DNA from 4 places in the Methylotenera versatilis 79 genome. Region 4 is predicted to be linked to each of the others. Evidence: predicted binding sites of a transcription regulator. Region 4 holds the regulator's gene; each other region holds the start of a gene.
The links. The regulator sigma-54, encoded in region 4, starts transcription at its own class of promoters, with help from an activator protein. The targets are predictions, from matches to a motif close to TGGCACNNTTCCTGCT.
Positions count from the first base shown of each region.

Region 1: the regulator sigma-54 is predicted to act here: its motif matches at 1,178-1,193, upstream of METVE_RS0102275 (ANTAR domain-containing response regulator).
Region 2: the regulator sigma-54 is predicted to act here: its motif matches at 1,440-1,455, upstream of ssuD (FMNH2-dependent alkanesulfonate monooxygenase).
Region 3: the regulator sigma-54 is predicted to act here: its motif matches at 1,607-1,622, upstream of METVE_RS0100020 (glycogen/starch/alpha-glucan phosphorylase).

Region 1 covers NZ_ARVX01000001.1:446,340-449,525, reverse strand. Annotated here, with positions in the region: gene METVE_RS0102280 (CmpA/NrtA family ABC transporter substrate-binding protein) at 1-264, opposite strand, end outside; gene METVE_RS0102275 (ANTAR domain-containing response regulator) at 588-1,166, opposite strand; gene METVE_RS0102270 (ABC transporter transmembrane domain-containing protein) at 1,441-3,186, opposite strand, start outside.
Region 2 covers NZ_ARVX01000001.1:2,088,058-2,091,243, reverse strand. Annotated here, with positions in the region: gene METVE_RS0110120 (acyl-CoA dehydrogenase family protein) at 1-202, opposite strand, end outside; gene ssuD (FMNH2-dependent alkanesulfonate monooxygenase) at 228-1,373, opposite strand; gene METVE_RS12910 (hypothetical protein) at 1,506-1,634, shown strand; gene METVE_RS0110105 (acyl-CoA dehydrogenase family protein) at 1,778-2,986, shown strand; gene METVE_RS0110100 (sigma-54 interaction domain-containing protein) at 2,983-3,186, shown strand, end outside.
Region 3 covers NZ_ARVX01000001.1:2,719-5,904, forward strand. Annotated here, with positions in the region: gene METVE_RS0100020 (glycogen/starch/alpha-glucan phosphorylase) at 1-1,555, opposite strand, end outside; gene htpG (molecular chaperone HtpG) at 1,757-3,186, opposite strand, start outside.
Region 4 covers NZ_ARVX01000001.1:648,910-652,095, reverse strand. Annotated here, with positions in the region: gene lptB (LPS export ABC transporter ATP-binding protein) at 39-761, shown strand; gene METVE_RS0103395 (RNA polymerase factor sigma-54) at 774-2,348, shown strand; gene hpf (ribosome hibernation-promoting factor, HPF/YfiA family) at 2,506-2,868, shown strand; gene hprK (HPr(Ser) kinase/phosphatase) at 2,881-3,186, shown strand, end outside.

The DNA of each region.
Region 1 (3,186 bases), 200 kb from region 4:
CGCCCAAGAGGCTTGTTTAGCAGGAATAATCTTAATGCCGTATTTCTTATCAAAACCCATCTCAGCCGCCACTACAATCGGTGCGCAATCGGTTAAAGGAATAAAACCGATTTTGACTTCAGTGATTTCTGGCGCATCGCTGCCCGCTGCATACGCCATATTTTGAATGCCTGCTGGCACGATATTCATCATGGTCGCTGCTCCAAATGCACCTGCGATGGTGTGTTTAAAAAACTGCCGACGGTCAGTATTTAACGTGTCCATTTTGCTTACACTGCTATCAACACCTGTGCCAATAACAGCTGTGGTATTTTTTAATTCATCTTGATTTTGCACATTCATTCCTTAACCAAAGTTTTGCATCAAAAAGTTTCACCCAATAAAAAAGACGCCTTAACAATGAGGGTTAAAACCTCACTACTAAGACGTCTTTGTCTTTTTCTTTCTATTGATGCCAACTTTGGCATCATTTTAATATCGCATTACCCACCGTTGGGTCATGCGCATTTACTACAAACTAAATATTACAAATCGGTGTTACAAAATCTCTGCTACAAACTTACTTAATTTACTAATCGATCAGTTAATTAAATAATCAACATCTTTGCCGCTTCATTCAATTGATGCGATAAATCCGCTAACTTCATATTCTTTTTCATCGCCATACTGCGCAGTAGGTTGTAAGCCTCATCTTCATTTAACATACGCTGTCTCATCAGCAAACCTTTTGCGCGCTCAATCGTTTTGCGCTCATCTAGCTTAGTGTTCGCAATGTTTAATTCAGTGCGTAAATTTTTAAACTCTTCAAATCTCGCTATCGCAGCATCTATCACAGGTGTTAGCCTTTCACTTGAAATATCGCCTACTACATAAGCACTTACACCCGCTTGCGTAGCAGCCTTAATTTTTTCTTTGTCACCATCGTGGGTAAACATCACCACTGGTCGCGCATCATGCATACTCAACACACAAATATTTTCCAGCGTATCTCGTGTTGGTGAATCGGTATCAATAATCACAATGTCGGGTTTAATTTCACAACATTTCGCTTCTAGATTGATGGTATCTTCAACATGTGCAATCACTTCAAACCCATTATCAATCAAAGATTGTTTTAATGGTTTGACACGCATTAAGTCATTATCAACAATCATCACCTTCAACATGATTGGTACATAGCAAAGGCTATGCCAATTGTATTTTTTTATATTAACTGATTGAATTTGTTGATTAATCTAATTGCAGATATGGCTGTGAGTGTGCACTAACTCACGCATTTCATGCACAAATTAAGTGCGAACGCACCGAACTTAACTGAATAACTAGGGGGAAATTCCTGAAAATGGCTGAAATTTAAGCGTTAACTCAGAATAATGCGCGCATTTAATCGGGCATTAAATCAGCGATATTCATATCGATTAATTAAAGCAATTAGATACGTTATGCTAGTTGTAGTTTAGCCAAGCGTGCATATAAGCCTGCTTGCTCGCGTAATTCTGCCGGGCTGCCTGTTTCAACGATATGCCCGTTTTCTAATACGATAATACGATCCGCTTTTTGTACCGTGCTTAATCGGTGCGCGATCATTAAAGTGGTGCGGCCTTGCATCGCGGCTTGCAAACCTTGCTGAACCAGAATCTCGCTTTCTGCATCCAGCGCGCTAGTGGCTTCATCTAATAATAAAATCGGCGCGTCTTTTAATATCGCGCGCGCAATCGCAATACGTTGACGCTGGCCGCCAGATAAACGCGTGCCGCGTTCGCCCAAAAATGTTTGATAAGCATCTGGCAGTTTCTGGATAAATTCATCGACTTGTGCCGCTTTAGCCGCCGCCAGCACTTCTGCATCCGTCGCGCTGGGTTTACCGTAACGAATATTTTCTAGCGCGTTGGCAGAAAAAATCACCGCATCTTGCGGGACGATTGCGATATTGCCGCGCAAACTGGTTAAGCTGAGCGAATTGATTGCTTGGCCGTTAATGGTGATTTCGCCCGAAGTTGGCTCATAAAAACGCAATAAACATTGGAATAAAGTGGTCTTTCCTGCGCCAGATGGGCCGACTAACGCGACTGTTTCACCTGCTGCAATCGTTAAGTTAATGCCATCTAAAGCCGCAATTTGTGGACGTGATGGATAATGGAAAACGACGCTTTTAAACTCGATTTTTGCTTGCGTTGGGTTGATTAAAGTTTGTGCGTTCTCAGGTTCTGTAATCGCGGCATCGGCATGTAGCAATTCTAATAAACGCTCTGTCGCACCCGCCGCGCGCATCACTTCTCCCCACACTTCCGCCATTGTGCCGACTGCGCCAGCCACCATTAATGCGTAGAGCACGAATGAAGCCAGTTCACCGCCTGTCATGCTGCCAGCGCTTACTTGTCTTGCGCCAATCCATAGCACAAAAATAATCGTGCCCAGTATCGCCGTCACCATTAATAGCGTTAATCCAGCGCGCACTTTTACGCGTTTTAATGCGGTGTTAAAACTGATATTTGCGCTTTTGCTAAAACGTGAAATCTCCGCTTGCTCTTGCGTGTACGATTGTACAGTCGGCATGGCATTCAATATTTCACCTGCCATTGCGGAGCTGTCTGCAATACGATCTTGCGATTCGCGAGACAGTTTTTTAACTTTGCGCCCAATCAAGATAATCGGCAGAATTAACAATAACATTAAGCCAATATTCAGTGAAAACAAGTAAAAATTCGTTATTGCCAGCATGATCATGCCGCCAGTAAACTGAAACAAACTGCGTAAACCCATCGAAATTGAGCTGCCAACTACGGTTTGAATCAGCGTGGTATCGCCGGTTAAACGTGATAGCACTTCGCCTGTTTGCGTGGTTTCAAAAAACTGCGGGCTTTGCGTCATCACACGTCCATAAACCGCACTGCGTAAATCGGCTGTGACGCGTTCGCCCACCCACGAAATATTGTAATAGCGCATGGAAATCATCAGCGCCCAAAATCCCGCTAATACGAACATCACCAAAAAATGGCCGTTCAAACTCAAACCACCTAACAAGCCCGTGCCTGACTTTACGGCAGATGGATTACTGATAAAGCCAAAATCGATTAAATCGCGAAAGGCGAGTGGCACCAGTAATAAAGTGGCTGAGCCTAAACACAGCAACACAAATGACAAGATAACCCGTGCGCGATAAGGCTTTAAAAACGGCCATAAATT
Region 2 (3,186 bases), 1.4 Mb from region 4:
GCTCATCGCGCTCAGCCGCGGTTAGCGCCAAATATGCACTCAATTGCTCTGCGATTTGTTGCGGGCTTTGTTGCGAGTTATGGCTAAATTTTGGACTTAACTCATTGCCTAACGCTTTACTTAACACTTTTTTTTGCTCAATATTTTCGGTCGGCCTAGTTTCAATTGGCTTAGTTAAGAGTTCACTACTGTTTATGCTCATTACGTTTGTATCCTAACTTTATGCTTTACGACGCTGCAGCATGTTTTGTTGATTGGCTGAGCGCTTCACCAAACGGCCCAGTCATATTGGTTTTAATACTGGCTTCATGCTCACCATCAATTTCCAATGGCAGTAATGGAAATAGCAATTCAGCAACACGATAAGATTCTTCCAGATGTGGATAGCCGGAGAAAATAAAGTAATCGATACCGATGGCTTGATATTCTTTGATTCTGGCAGCGACTTCTTCTGGGTTACCAACTAACGCAGTGCCCGCTCCGCCTCTGACTAAGCCAACGCCAGCCCATAAATTCGGTGCAACTTCTAATTTGTCGCGTCGTCCATTATGCAGCGCCGTCATTTTTTGTTGGCCGACAGAATCGAATTTAGCAACTGCTGCTTGTGCAGCAGCAATGGTTTCATCTGTGACATGCGAAATCAAATCATCGGCAGCTTGCCAAGCCTCTTCACTGATTTCGCGCACAATCACATGCAATCGAATACCAAACTTAACCGTTCTGCCATGTTTTAAAGCGGCTGCGCGCACCACATTTACTTTTTCTGCAACAGCCTGTGGCGGCTCACCCCAAGTTAAATGTACATCGATATGTTTAGCGCTAAGCTCAATCGCTGCATCTGATGAACCACCGATAAATAATGGCGGATAAGGTTTTTGAACTGAGCCGGTTGGGATATTTGCGCCTTTTACTTTAATGTAATCGCCATCTAAACTAATGGTTTCGCCAGTCAGCGCTGCTTTCCATACGGCTAAAAATTCATCGGCTTCTTTGTAACGTTCGTCATGCGATAAAAAACTGCCATCTGCTTGCTGCTCAGCTGGGTCGCCACCCGCCACAAGGTTAATCAGCAAACGCCCACCAGAAATACGATCTAACGTAGAAGCCATTCTTGCTGACACCGTTGGTGACACAAAACCTGGACGCACTGCTACCAAGAATTTTAATTGTTTAGTCTCGTTAACTAATGCAGAAGTGACCACCCAAGGGTCTTCGCAAGAACGCCCAGATGGCACTAATACGCCTTTATAACCAAGCCTGTCTGCCGATTGTGCGATTTGTTTCAAGTAACTAAAAGTTGCTGGTCTTGCGCCGATTGAAGTACCCAAATATCGTTGGTCACCATGTGTTGGTAAAAACCAAAATATTTCCATATTGTTTTCCTTATGCCAAATACTGAATGCAGCAGTCAAATGTTGCTACGAAGTTGCAGTAATAGTGGCAAGGACTGTGCCATATAAAAATTTGATTGAATTCATACGCTTAAGTGCATCACCGTACATTTCATGCTGCATAATCAGCAGCCTGTTCAGCAATATGCTGCAAATGCAGCACTTTTCCTGCTGAAATGCAGCATCGGCTTATGCGCTGCAGATTCTTTATTAGAAAGAATGTTGTTTAAGTTTAATCGTTGATTGGCTCAAAGCCTTATTCCGTAAGTGTTAAACAGCATTTATGGATTTACTGATGCTGATTTTGCAGCAGTATTTATGCAAAATCTATCAACTGGCATAATACGTGCTATAAAAACCATATATAAAACAACTGGATATAAGTTTTGGATCTAAGCATATTCCCAACTAATACAATACTTTCGGATGATCAATTCAATAGTCCGCTAGAGATTGCACAGAAATTATCGGCAGAATTCGCCAGAACTGCGGTAGAACGCGATTATCTTGGTGGCACACCTAAAGCGGAAAGAGACATGCTGCGCGAAAGCGGTCTGTTGTCACTGACTATTCCTAAAGAATATGGCGGACAAGGCGCAAGCTGGCATGAAACATTGCTGGTTGTAAGAGAAATCGCCAAAGCGGATAGCTCGCTTGCGCATGTGTTTGGCTTTCAACATTTGATGTTGGCTACGGTGCGTTTATTCTCAAAACCTGAACAATGGCAACGTTGGTATGAGCAAACCGCGCAACTGAACTGGTTTTGGGGCAATGCACTTAACCCGTTAGATGACAGAACAATTTCTAAATCTTTTACAGGCTGGCATGAGTTTTCTGGTAAAAAAAGCTTTTGCTCTGGTGCCATCGATTCCGAAATGTTGATTGCTTCTGCAATCCGACAAATAGATGGGAAGTTAGTGATTGCGGCGATTCCAACCGCGCGCAGTGGCGTTTCTGTGCTGGGCGATTGGGCCAATATCGGACAACGTCAAACAGATAGCGGCAGCGTTAATTTTGAAAAAGTGCGTGTAGAGGAAAATGAGTTGTTAAATGATCCTGGCCCTTTAAGTACGCCTTTTTCTTGCTTAAGGCCATTAGTTGCACAACTAATATTAACCAATATATATTTGGGTATTGCGGAAGGTGCTTTTGCAGATGCAAAACAATATACGTTAAAAGAAGCCAAACCTTGGCACACTTCTAACATTGCCAGCACCAGTCAAGACCCTTATATTCTAGGGCATTATGGGGATTTTTTTGTTGGGATTGAGGCAACAAAAGCACTAAGCGACTTAGCTGCCCATAAACTGGATGCCGCATGGCAAAAGGATTCGGCATTAACAGAAGATGAACGTGGGCAAGTAGCGACCTGTATCAGTGCAGCAAAGGTCATGGCGACTAGAACGGGATTAGATATTACCAGCAGAATGTTTGAAGTGACAGGATCAAGAGCAACCCATGCAGGCCTGAGGCTTGATAGACATTGGCGCAACCTGAGAACGCATACACTGCATGACCCTTTGGATTATAAAATTAAGGAACTCGGCGAATGGGCATTGAATAATCGCTACCCTGAGCCCACATTTTACTCATGAATATTATAAACACTAGATTTTTTGATTCCTCGTCTGAAGTCACTACTTATTCGGCGCAGGATGAGCGAGAAACCAGTTTATTGACCTTGCCTAATTCGCAATCGCTGACTAAATCGATTAGAGCCACGGCGCAAGTGTTTGAAGACCCAAAATCGGTCGCACTACTTGCGCGCATTAAGATGATTGCACCAAGCGATGCG
Region 3 (3,186 bases), 650 kb from region 4:
AAGGCGTTAACTTAACCAGTTGCGTCAAATCTTTTTGAAAGCCATCGCCAATGGCTTTAGTAATTAAGCTAGTCAGTTGCGGATTAGCTTGATTCAACCAGCGACGCGGCGTAATCCCATTCGTCACATTGGTAAGTTTGTTCGGGTAGATTTTATTGAAATCAGCAAACAGTGTGGTTTTTAATAATTCGCTATGCAAAGCTGCCACGCCGTTCACTGTATGACTGCCAACTACCGCCAAATGTGCCATGCGTACGCGGCGGCCATGCGTTTCATCAATAATCGAAACACGTCTGATGAGGTCTGTATCGCCAGGAAAATGATGATTCACCATGGTGATAAACTGCTTATTGATTTCGTAGATAATTTCCAGATGACGCGGCAGCAAACTACCGAACAAGTCCACAGACCAAGTTTCAAGCGCTTCTGGCATTAAAGTATGATTAGTGTAAGCAAATATCTTAACAACTAAATCCCAAGCAAAATTCCATGCCAAGCCATGAATATCAACCAGTTGATGCATCATTTCCGCCACACCAATCGCTGGATGGGTGTCGTTAAGCTGGATGGCGACTTTGTTTGGCAGATCAGCCCAGTCTTTCTCCGTTTTCACCTCACGCGTGGTGGTAAATCGACGCAGAATATCTTGAATAGAAGCTGATACGAAGAAATATTGTTGCTTTAATCGCAACTCACGCCCGGATGCAGATGAATCGTTAGGATATAAGACTTTTGAAATCGTCTCCGAATCAGTGCGCTCTTCTACCGATTGCTCATAATTGCCATCGTTAAATTGGTGCAAATCGAAGTCTTTCGTCGCTTTCGCGCTCCAAAGCCTTAGATTATTGACGGTATCAGTTCCGTAGCCTGGCACGGGAATATCATAGGCCATCGCAACAACATGTTGTGCCTTGCACCAATGATGCCTCACGCCATGCTCATCGTTCACTGGCACTACGTGCCCATAAAACTTAATATCGTATGTAGCCTCTGGACGTTGAAATTCCCACACATTGCCGTAACGTAGCCAATTATCTGGGTTTTCCATTTGTTGGCCGTGCTCAATAGATTGTTTGAACATACCGTATTCATAGCGAATACCGTAGCCAGTCGCAGGTATATCCATGGTGGCCATTGAATCTAAAAAGCAAGCAGCTAAACGACCTAAACCACCATTTCCCAAAGCCGCATCATTTTCCATTTCTGCGGCGGCCTCCATGCTGCGACCTAATGCACCTAAACTGTCGCTTAACTCATCTTTAATGCCCAAATTAAGTGCAGCGTTTGTCAGCATGCGACCAATTAAAAACTCTAATGAGAGGTAATAAACACGTTTAGGGTCATGATCATAATAGGATGCAGACGTTCTAACCCAACGCTCAACCACATGATCGCGCACGGTGTAAGCAGCGGTGTGATACCAATCTCTGGCCGTCGCAACCTTGTCTGTCTTAAAGCATGAGAAGATTAAGTGGTTTTGTAACGCCTGTTTAATAGGCGTTAATTTGGGCAAAACGGTGGTTTCTTTTTTTGCAGGTTTAGTCGTGTTTTTCATTTAAATATGGCTTTCTGAAGAATACTGAACGGTTACCGATGAATGTATTTTAGCAAATACCAAGCCAATGTTTTATGACAATCTGTTTTGGGACAAGTTTGAATATTTAATTTTATGTCCAAATAATAAAAAAGCCTGCTTTTAATAGCAGGCTTAAATATTTTCAAACTACAACTAAATTAATGCAGAATAAATATTAGGTCACACTAATAAACTATTCATGCGTCGCACAAAACTTGCAGGGTCGTTCAATTGACCACCTTCTGCCAGCAAAGCCTGATCAAAAACCAAATGCGCTAAATCTTTAAACTTAGCTTCATCGGCTTCAGCCTCTAAACGTTTCACCAATTTATGCGCAGGGTTAACCTCTAAAACGGGCTTACTATCTGGCGCATTTTGTCCTGCGGCTTTTAAAATACGCGCAAGATTAGCTGAAACATCATGCTCGCCCGCCACCAAACAAGCTGGTGAATCAGTTAAGCGATGCGTCACACGCACTTCTTTCACTGCATCGCCCAATGAAGTTTTAATGCGCTCAATCAAACTTTTCGCATCTTCCTCAATTTTTGCTTTGGCTTCTTTTTCAGACTCATCTTCCAATTTACCCAAATCCAAATCACCTTTAGCGATTGACTGCAGTTTCTTGCCTTCAAACTCGGTTAAGCTGCCCAATAACCACTCATCCACTTTGTCACTCATCAGTAACACTTCAATACCTTTTTTGCGGAAGATTTCCAAATGTGGGCTGTGTTGCGCTGCAGCAAAAGTATCCGCCGTAATATAGTAAATCGCTTCTTGCTCAGGCTTCATGCGCCCAATATAGTCAGCAAATGAGACGTTTTGCACATCGGTATCTGCTTGCGTACTAGCAAATCTCAATAAACCAGCGATTCTATCTTTGTTGGCAAAATCTTCGCCTGGACCTTCTTTTAATACGCGACCAAATTCTGTCCAAAATTTAGCGTAATCCTCTGGTTTATCTTTTGCTAGCTCTTCTAGTAAACCCAGTACCTTTTTAACCGAACCATTTTTAATCGCATCGACATCGCGGCTATCTTGCAGAATTTCGCGCGATACGTTCAAAGGCAAATCAGCAGAATCAATCACGCCGCGCACGAATCTTAAGTACTGTGGCATTAGCTTTTCCGCGTCTTCCATAATAAATACGCGTTTCACATACAATTTAATGCCTTGACGACGTTCACGGTCATACAAGTCAAATGGCGCTTTGCTCGGAATATATAACAATGAAATATATTCCTGTTTGCCTTCTACACGGCTGTGCGTATAGCCAAGCGGCGCTTCATAATCATGCGAAACATGTTTATAAAACTCGTTATATTCGTCTGTTGTAATATCATTTTTGCTGCGCGCCCAAAGTGCAGAAGCTTTATTGATGGTTTCCAACTCATCAGTCGTCACCATTTCGCCTGGCAGTTTCGTACCATCCGCGCCGTCTGCGCCCTCTTTCCATTCCGATTTAAGCATCACGATCGGCAAAGTAATATGGTCAGAATATTTGCGGATAATCGATTTTAATTGCCAATCGTTTAAAAATTCGTCTTCATCTTTACGCAAATGCAAAGTGATTTCTGTACCGCGCGATGCTTTTTCTACTGCATCCAGCGTGT
Region 4 (3,186 bases):
TAACCGAATAAAACACTTAATAAAATAAAACATCAAAAATGAGCGAACTCGTTGTAGAACATCTACGGAAGTCTTATAAAACACGCACAGTGGTGCAAGATATTTCGCTGCAAATCAATAGTGGCGAAGTGGTGGGTTTGCTTGGGCCAAATGGCGCGGGTAAGACAACGAGCTTTTACATGATTGTCGGATTGGTAATGTTGGATGCGGGACGTATTTTGCTGAATGGCAAAGATTTAAGTCGCATGCCGATTCACAGCCGTGCGCGCATGGGCTTGGCTTATTTGCCGCAAGAGCCATCTATTTTTCGTAAGTTAACCGTAACCGAAAATATATTGGCTATTTTAGAGCTGCAAAATCTAACTGAAGATGAAAAAAATACGCAGCTGGAGTCTTTATTGCAAGAGTTGCATATCACGCATATTCGCAACAGTTCGGCAATCAGTTTGTCTGGCGGTGAGCGCCGTCGGGTTGAGATTGCGCGCTGTTTAGCCACCAATCCTAGTTTTATTTTATTAGATGAACCTTTTGCTGGTATCGACCCAATCGCGGTTTTAGATATTCAAAAGATTATTCGTTTTTTAAGCAGCAAAAATATTGGTGTATTGATTACAGACCATAACGTGCGCGAAACTTTAGGTATTTGCGACCGCGCTTATATTGTAAATGACGGTACGGTGTTTGCGTCTGGGCATCCTGCAGAAATTGTAAATAACGAAGCAGTGCGGGAAGTGTATTTAGGGAAAGATTTCAGGCTCTAGCCTCAAGTATTTATGAAGCAAAATCTACAACTTAGAATGTCGCAAAATTTGGCGTTAACGCCGCAATTGCAGCAATCAATTCGTTTGCTGCAATTATCGAGCCTTGAGCTAAATCAAGAGCTAGATGTGATTTTGCAAGAGAATCCATTGTTAGAGCTGGTCGATGGCGAAGATGGTGAGGCAGATGCAGGTTTCGACGATAGTGTATTGCAAAAAAATAACGATAATGACAACTTGGATGCTGATGGCAAACAAGCCGCCGATGTTGATGAACCAGATGCTTTTAATAGTTTAGATTATCAAGAAACCAGCACGACTAACTCCCAAGAAAACACAGAATCGATTGATGCGCCGCAAGAATCCAGTGCAGGAGAAGATTTTTCAGCAACTGATTTTGATGAAAATTACGAAGAATATGGCAGCGCGAGTAACTGGGATGAAGGCGGGCGTCAGAATAATAGTGACGATGATGATGGCGACTACACGCGACAAGAAATCGTCTCAGCTAGTTTGCGCGAGCATTTATTAAGCCAGCTTAAGTTAATGCCTTTATCTGATCGCGATCAGACACTGGTGCTGTTATTAATTGATAGCATCAACGAAGATGGTTATTTAGAAGAGTCATTGGCTGACATGGCAGAATTATTGCCAGAAGAGCTTGAAATTGAATTGCTAGAGCTAGAAACTGCGCTAAAACTGATTCAGCATTTGGATCCGCCAGGTTTAGGGGCAACCAATTTACAAGAGTGCCTACTGTTGCAGCTCAATGTGCTGCCAAAAGAAACTGACTTTTTGAACATTGCCAAAATCATTGTTCAACAACATTTAGCGGTATTGGCAAATAAGGATTTCGCTAAGTTACGTAAATTGCTGAATTGCGATGATATCGCCTTAAAAGGCGCACAAACTTTAATCAAACAGCAAAATCCGCGCCCAGGTAGCGATTTTGCGCAACTCAGTCGCGATCACTTTATTCAGCATGAAGTGCTGGTTAAAAAAGTGAAAGGCATTTGGATTGCAACGTTAAATGATGGCGTGATTCCTAAACTACGTATTAACCAATTGTACGCAGACATTTTGAAGCGCAATCGCGAAAATTCGAATCAATATCTGCAAACGCAAATGCAAGAAGCCAAATGGATGATTAAAAATATCCAGCAGCGTTTCTCTACTATTTTGCGCGTTAGCCAAGCGATTGTTGATCGCCAACGTAATTTTTTTGAGCATGGTGAAATCGCCATGCGGCCACTCGTTTTGCGTGAGATCGCAGAAGAGCTTGAGTTGCATGAATCGACTATTTCACGCGTAACAACGCATAAGTATATGCTCACTCCGCGCGGTGTTTTTGAACTGAAATATTTCTTTGGGAGCCATGTAGCAACTGATGCTGGCGGCTCTGCTTCTGCCACGGCGATTCGTGCGCTGATTAAACAATTGGTCGCAGAAGAAACGCCTAAAAAGCCATTGTCAGATAATCAAATCACCGATATTTTGGCGAAACAAGGCATTATTGTCGCGCGCCGGACTATCGCAAAATATCGCGAATCGCTGAATATTCCGCCAGCGAATTTACGCAAATCGCTTTAAGCAATTTTACAAAAGCGTTACAAATAATACTGAATAATCTGCTCAAACCACCTCGCAAAAAATAATCAAAGGTGTACACTTAAATTGTTCGATGAGTAAAGATGTGCTACTTATTGGCAAGCTTTACTTGGAGAACAATTTCAATAAGGAGCAAGTCATGAATTTACAATTAACTGGGCATCACTTAGAAATTACACCTGCAATGCGCGAATATGTGCAGAGCAAACTCGTTAGAATTCGCAATCACTTCGATCATGTGATTGACGTTAAAGTTACCATGAGTGTAGAAAAGCTCGCTCAAAAAGTAGAGGCTACATTACACGTACCCGGCAATGATTTACACGCTGAGTGCATCGATGAGAATATGTATAGCGCGATTGATATGTTGACAGACAAACTAGACCGCCAAGTTCTCAAACATAAAGAAAAACACGGCAGTCATCATAAAGCGAATGGTGCTGTTAAACATCAAGATATAGGTCAACATCCGTCTATTGATGAAAATCCAACTCTTAACTAACTTAAATAATCTATGGCTCAAATTAACGTAGCCGAACTCTTCAAGGAAACCCGCCTCAAGCTCAAACTCCACTGGATTGCAGGGCTTGATGGCGGCAATAACCAACTCAATTCCGAAAAAGTCACTAAGCCTTCTCTGGCTTTAATTGGCCATCTCAATTTCGTACATCCTAACCGTGTGCAGGTGTTGGGTTGCGCTGAAATGGACTATCTAAATAGTCTGAGCATTATTGCGATGCAGCAAGCTATTACTAATTTATACGCAACCGATTTAGCCGCAGTTGTCGTTGCAAATGGTGAAAAAGCGCCGAAAGAATTA